Regions from separate parts of the Microbacterium tumbae genome, predicted to be linked through region 1. Evidence: predicted binding sites of a transcription regulator. Region 1 holds the regulator's gene; the other holds the start of a gene.
The links. The regulator LexA, encoded in region 1, represses DNA repair genes until DNA is damaged. The targets are predictions, from matches to a motif close to TCGAACANNTGTTCGA.
Positions count from the first base shown of each region.

Region 1 (3,405 bases):
CGAGCAGCCCCGTAGACCGCCTCGACGACGTCGAGCCCGAGCGGAGTCCCCGTCGGGTTGTTCGGCGAGCAGAGCAGAACGATGTCCGGATCGGCGGCGGCGACCTGCGCAGCCGCGTCCTCCGCGGTGATCGAGTAGTCCGGCTCGCGCACGCCCGCTATCCAGTCGGCTCCCGTCCCCTGCGTGATGAGCGGATACATCGAGTAGGTGGGAACGAAGCCGAACGCGGTGCGACCCGGCCCCCCGAAAGCCTGGAGGATGTGCTGCAGCACCTCGTTCGAGCCGTTGCCCGCCCAGATCCGATCGGCGCTCAGCCCGTGGCCGAGGTACTCGGCGAAGCCTTCCCGCAGCGCCGTGAACTCCCGGTCGGGATAGCGGTTGACGTCCCGCAGCGCGACGGCGATGTCGTCGAGGATGTCGCTGGCGACCGCATCCGGGACGGGGTGCGTGTTCTCGTTGACGTTCAGGGCGACGGGAAGCGGAGCCTGAGGCGCGCCGTATGGAGTGAGGCCGCGGAGATCGGCCCGAAGCGGAAGATCATCGAGAGAGGTCACCCTCCCCATCGTAGAGCTGACGACTCGCAGAGTCGTCGACCTACGGGGTGACGCCGAATCCCGCGCCTCGCCCCGCGGAGGATCATCCCGCGTAAGCCGCCGGGATCGCGAGCTCTTCGCCGATCATCAGCACCCCGCTGTCGAGGACGTTGAGCGTCTCGATCGCATGCACGACCTCGCGCGGGTCTGCGCCGGGAGCGATCTCCTCGGCGATCGACCAGAGCGTGTCGCCCGGCATCACGGTCACCGTCTCGAAGGACGCGGTGACCTCCTCGCCGCCTGCGTAGGCGGAGCCGCCGCTCAACGCGGCGAAGGCGAGACCGACGGCGAGCGGAAGCGCGGCGAGGGCGAGCAGCACGCCGCGGCCCCTGGCCGTCAGCCGCAGGCGCGTAGCGGGCACGGCGGGACGGATGGGCGACGCGGTGACGGTGATGCTGCTCATGATGCTGCTCCTCGTGCTTCCTCTCCCCTTCGGGAGCTTTGGCGTAGCGTTCGCATTCTCCACTCGGCCGGGAGCGGAGAATGCGAAGCTACGTACCGAATCTATCTTCGATTTCGAATCCATGTCAAGCCTTCTTCGAAATCGCCGGGGAGAATGTTCCGACACGCTCGAACAGATCTTCTCTGCTGCGTCGTTTCTCGGCTACGGTTTCGATAACGACACCCCACCACGGGCCACCGACATCGGCGCGGCAGCGGCCGATCAGCCCACGAAGGAGCAGCCATGAGCGACGCAGCAGCCGCGGCGGGCGATGCCCCGCGCACGCGCCGACGCAAGAATCTGAGCGCGAAGCAGATGGCGATCCTCGAGGTCATCCAGACCTCGATCGCACGGCACGGCTATCCGCCGAGCATGCGCGAGATCGGCGACGCCGTCGGGCTGAAGTCGCTCTCCAGCGTGACGCATCAGCTCGGACAGCTCGAGCTGAGCGGCTATCTGCGCCGCGACCCGGGCAAGACCCGTGCCATGGAGGTCCTCATCGACCTGCCGGGGACCGGGACCGAGAACCCCGCCGACGCCGCGACGCCCGTCGGCGATGCGGCGCTGGTCCCGCTGGTCGGCCGGATCGCCGCCGGCGTGCCGATCACGGCGGAGCAGCAGGTGGAGGAGATCTTCCCGCTGCCCCGCCAGCTGGTGGGCAAGGGCGACCTGTTCATGCTGAAGGTGTCGGGCGAGTCGATGATCGACGCCGCCATCTGCGACGGCGACTGGGTCGTCATCCGCGCGCAGAACGATGCCGAGAACGGCGAGATCGTCGCCGCGATGCTCGACGGCGAGGCCACCGTCAAGACCTTCCGCCGCCGCGACGGCCACACGTGGCTGCTCCCCCGCAACTCCGCCTTCGAGCCCATCCTCGGCGACGACGCCGTCGTGCTCGGCAAGGTGGTGGCGGTGCTGCGCGCGGTCTGACCCGCTCGCACAGGTGTCCGGCGCCGGCTCCGGATACGCTCGGAGCATGTCGTCGCCGTACGGTTCCTGGTCCTCCCCCTTCCACGCCGTCGACATCGCGTCCTCGGCACCCCGCATCGACGGTGCGCTGTTCGTGGGCGACGAGGTCTGGTGGGGCGAGTCGGTGCCGACGCAGGGCGGACGCGTCGCGGTGCGCAGCTCCTCCGGTGCAGAGGTCCTTCCCGAGCCGTGGAGCGCGCGCTCCCGCGTGCACGAGTACGGCGGCGGGGCGTGGACGGCGGACGCCGATGGCGTCCTGTACTTCGTCGATGCGAAGGATCAGCGGGTCCACCGGCTGCCACCGGGCGGCGTGCCCGAGCCCCTCACCGTCCCCGGCCCGAACCACGGCGGACTCCGCCTGCAGCACGGCCGCCTGTTCGCGGTGCGCGAGGACCTGACCACCCGGCCGCATCTGCGGGCGATCGTGGAGATCGCCCTCGACGGGTCCGGCGCCGTCGCGGTGCACGCGGAGGGCCCGGGGTTCTTCGCGCATCCTGCGCTCTCGCCGGACGGCACGCGCTTGGCGTGGGTGCAGTGGAGCGGACGGCGGATGCCCTGGGACAGCGCGCAGGCGGCGATCCTTCGCATCGCCGACGGCGAGGTCGTCGTGCTCGACACCCGCGCAGCGCTCCAGCCGGAGTGGCAGGGCGACGACGCCCTGCTGTACGCGGACGATCCCGGCGGCCGATGGGGCCTGCATCGCCAGATGCTGGACGGGATCGCGCCGAAGGGACCGGCGACGCCCATCGCTCCGGCCGACGCCGACACCGGGTACGGCCTGTGGGTGCTCGGCAACCGCTGGTACCGCCCGCTCGACGACGCCCGCATCGCCGCCGTGCGCACGAATGGCAGGGACGAGGTCGTGGTGCACTCGCCGAACGGAGATGAGCACGCCCTCGACGTCCCGGCCGACGGGCACGTCAGCATCGACGACGCCGACGGCACGCGCATCCTGCTCACCGGCAGCGGGTCGCGCACGACCGCCGGCCTCTGGCTCGTCGACATCGACTCCGGCGCGGTCCGTGCTCTCCGCGGCGGGACGGCCGTCGAGCCGGAGTGGATGCCGCCGGCGATGCCGCTCGTCGTCGACGGTCCCCACGGCCCCGTGCACGCGTTCGCGTATCCCCCCTCGAATCCCGAGCAGGAGGCGCCGGAGGGCGGGCTGCCGCCCTACATCGTGTTCGTGCACGGCGGCCCGACCGCCCATGTGACGGGCGCGGCATCAGCCGCCGTCGCGTACTACACGAGCCGCGGCATCGGCATCCTCGACGTGAACTACGGCGGCTCGACGGGGTACGGCCGTGCCTATCGCGAGCGGCTGAACGGGAACTGGGGGATCGTCGACGTCGACGACGTCCTCGCGGCGGCCCAGGGACTCGCGGACTCCGGGCTGGCGGATCC
Region 1 is NZ_BAAGWV010000003.1:637,522-640,926, reverse strand. Features, by position in the region: gene ACYVGQ_RS14795 (histidinol-phosphate transaminase) at 1-563, opposite strand, end outside; gene ACYVGQ_RS14790 (LysM peptidoglycan-binding domain-containing protein) at 637-996, opposite strand; gene ACYVGQ_RS14785 (hypothetical protein) at 965-1,282, shown strand; gene lexA (transcriptional repressor LexA) at 1,279-1,965, shown strand; gene ACYVGQ_RS14775 (S9 family peptidase) at 2,012-3,405, shown strand, end outside.

Region 2 (3,405 bases), on a different contig from region 1:
CACCCGTCACGGTGCGGCCCTGGGTCCCCGCGCGGTCGTCCGCCGTACCGCTGCAGCGCATCGCTGCTCCGACAGCCATGGCCTCGCTCACGGTCCGGGCATGTTCGCGAGGCCGAGTCCTACTCGAAGCGCACCCCGGAGGACGAGCCGCCCGAGAACTGCTCCTGCAACGCCTGGCGCACCACTTTGGAGACCAGACTCCCTGAATACCCGCGGCGGGCGAGTTGGCCGGAAAGCCGTCGCTTCGCCGTCTCAGCGTCGAGCCTCGCCATAGCGCGGGTCTTGCCGCGCGCGAACTCCAGGGCGCGCTCGAAGTCATCGTCCGGCAGCTCCGCGAGCGCCGCATCGGCGATGTCGCGCGGAATACCGCGCTGTGCGAGGACCCTCCCCAGAGCGATCCTGCCCTGTCCCTTGCGCTCATGCCCGGACACCACGAGGTGCCCGGCGAGGATCCGGTCATCCAGGTACTTGCGTGCCAGGAACTCGTCGATGATCTCATCGACCTGCACCGATGACAGCTGATGGCCACGGAGGAACGTGCTCGCCTCTGCAACGGACATAGACCTCGCCCTGAGCTTGCGCACGAGAGCCTCTGTGGCGCGCTCCCCCTCCACGACAGGATCCGCGACGTCTTCGGCAGCCCCCTCGCGAGGAGCATCTTCCTGCGAATGCAGGGCTCGCAGACGAACGACAGGCGTTGTCACATCACGTGGCCGGGACCAGGCCCCGCTTGCCGGATGCCGTTCGCTGGGCGCGCCCTCGGGATCGCCCGGCCGTCCTCGTATCGCGTTCTCGGTCTGCTTCACGCTTCCTGCGCCGAACAACGGGATCACGGGGGCGAGGTGCTCCCCGCCCCCGTTCTCACCTGTCATGATCAGGCCGGGCGCCGCTGGGCGAGCTCGTCGGCGACCTCGGGCGCCGCGGCACTGCCGATGCCCAGCTTCTGCTTGATCTGCGTCTCGATCGCCAGGGCGACATCCGGATTGTTGATGAGGAACGCGCGTGCGTTCTCCTTGCCCTGCCCGAGCTGGTCGCCGTCGTAGGTGTACCAGGAACCCGACTTCTTCACGATGTTGTGCTCCACGCCGAAGTCGATCAGGCTGCCCTCGCGCGAAATGCCGATGCCGTAGAGGATGTCGAACTCGGCCTGCTTGAACGGCGGAGCCATCTTGTTCTTGACGACCTTCACACGGGTGCGGTTTCCGACCGCCTCCGTGCCGTCCTTGAGGGTCTCGATGCGACGGATGTCGAGCCGCACCGAGGCGTAGAACTTCAGCGCCTTGCCACCGGCCGTGGTCTCGGGGGAGCCGAAGAACACGCCGATCTTCTCGCGGAGCTGGTTGATGAAGATCGCTGTGGTCTTGGTCTGATTCAGCCCACCCGTCAGCTTGCGCAGGGCCTGCGACATGAGGCGGGCCTGCAGACCCACATGGGAGTCGCCCATCTCTCCCTCGATCTCCGCGCGCGGAACGAGCGCGGCGACGGAGTCGATGACGACGAGGTCGATCGCACCGGAGCGGATCAGCATGTCGGCGATCTCGAGCGCCTGCTCACCGGTGTCCGGCTGGGAGACGAGGAGCTGGTCGATGTCCACGCCGAGCTTCGCGGCGTAATCGGGGTCGAGCGCGTGCTCCGCATCGACGAACGCGGCGATGCCGCCGGCGCGCTGGGCGTTGGCGATCGCGTGCAGTGTCAGGGTCGTCTTACCCGAGGACTCCGGCCCGTAGATCTCGATGATGCGGCCGCGCGGGAGTCCGCCGACGCCGAGGGCGACGTCGAGGGCGATGGAGCCCGTGGGGATGACCTCGACCGGTGCGCGCTCGTCGCTGCCCAGTCGCATGACCGAGCCTTTTCCGAACTGCCGGTCGATCTGGGCGAGGGCCGATTCCAGGGCCTTCTCGCGGTCTGCGGGTGATGGCATGACGTGCTCCTTCTGCTCGCGCTGCTGCCGCCTGTAGGCTGTCGCGGCCCTCCCCGGCTGGGGCGGACTCTCCGACAAGGCGTATGGCTTACCGCCATGTCCCTCACGGTAGAGGGGACCTCCGACATCGTGTCGGTGGAGCCCTCTAACCGTCGAAAGACGAGACTTTCAACCACCTGTGCAGAACAATACGCGCATCTCGAACAGATCTTCGACGACACGCCGGACGACGCAGCCTGCGCGACGCAGATGCGCTCGAACGACGGACTCAGCGCCGACGCGGCTCCAGCCGACCCGCACCGTGACGCCTCGCGAGCGGCACATCGGTGGCGACGCACAGCGTGAGCCAGATGTCCCGGGGCGGAACCCCGGCATCCAGCGCCTGCGCCGGCGTGCGCCCTCCCAGCTCGTTCAGCACGAGATCGTTCACCAGCGATGCACCGCGCGCGCCGAACTCGGCATCGACAGCCCGCAGGAACTCACTGCGTCGCATCGTGCAGGATCACGCTCCCGCGGTCAATGCAACGAGAGCTCGGGCTCGATCGATGCGACCAGATCGTCCGGAACGACATCCGGGAAGACCTGCAGCCCCTCTAGCACCGAGATGCGGTCGCCGACCTCGCGCATGATCGTCGAGATGGGAACATCGAGCGCTTCAGCCACCGATGCGAGGATCTCGCTCGAGGCTTCCTTCTGCCCACGCTCAACCTCGCTGAGGTATCCGAGCGCGACGGAGGCCTTGCCGGCCACCTGACGGAGCGTACGCCCCTTCTGAAGGCGGAAGTCCCTCAGCACATCGCCGATCTCCTGGCGGACAAGAATCATCGGAACCTCCTCTCGTTCCCCGTCGTCGAATTCGACGCCGAGCGGATCGCCAGTCTAACCCGACTGGATGGGGTCGAATCTACCGTTTTACTCTGTGGTTTCGTTGTGAGCGTTGCGAACTGAGCATTGAGCACACTTGACTCAACCTCAGGCGACAGAATGCTATTCCCCGAGCATCCTCAAGACGGCGGACAGCGCAGCATCCACGGACTGACGACGGATCTCGTCACGGTCGCCGCCGAACCGGAACCCGAAGGAGCTGGTGCCGCTCGGCGTCGCCACTCCGATGTGCACGGTCCCGACCGGCTGTCCATCCGGCGAGGCGGGACCGGCGATGCCCGTGGTCGCCATGCCGACGTCTGCCGGCCTGCCTTCCACAGCCACCACGGAACGCACGCCGTCGGCCATCTGCTGCGCCACCTCGGGATGAACCGGCCCGTGCGCATGCAGCAGCTCGGAATCCACTCCCAGCACCGAGTGCTTCACCGGCGTCGCGTATGCCACGACCGCTCCGTTCAACACCGTTGACGCGCCAGGAACCGAGACGATCGCCGAGGACAGCGCTCCGCCCGTCAACGACTCCGCGACGCCGAGGGTCCAGCCGCGCTCGAGAAGCGCGGCGACGACGTCGGCGGCGGTGCTCATCGTCGTCCCCCGCG
Region 2 is NZ_BAAGWV010000002.1:828,303-831,707, forward strand. Features, by position in the region: gene ACYVGQ_RS11335 (regulatory protein RecX) at 120-560, opposite strand; gene recA (recombinase RecA) at 875-1,921, opposite strand; gene ACYVGQ_RS11345 (DUF3046 domain-containing protein) at 2,190-2,414, opposite strand; gene ACYVGQ_RS11350 (helix-turn-helix domain-containing protein) at 2,438-2,746, opposite strand; gene ACYVGQ_RS11355 (CinA family protein) at 2,909-3,391, opposite strand; gene pgsA (CDP-diacylglycerol--glycerol-3-phosphate 3-phosphatidyltransferase) at 3,388-3,405, opposite strand, start outside.
Region 2: a site for LexA is predicted at 2,121-2,136, ahead of recA (recombinase RecA). Genes of this name have one in related genera too.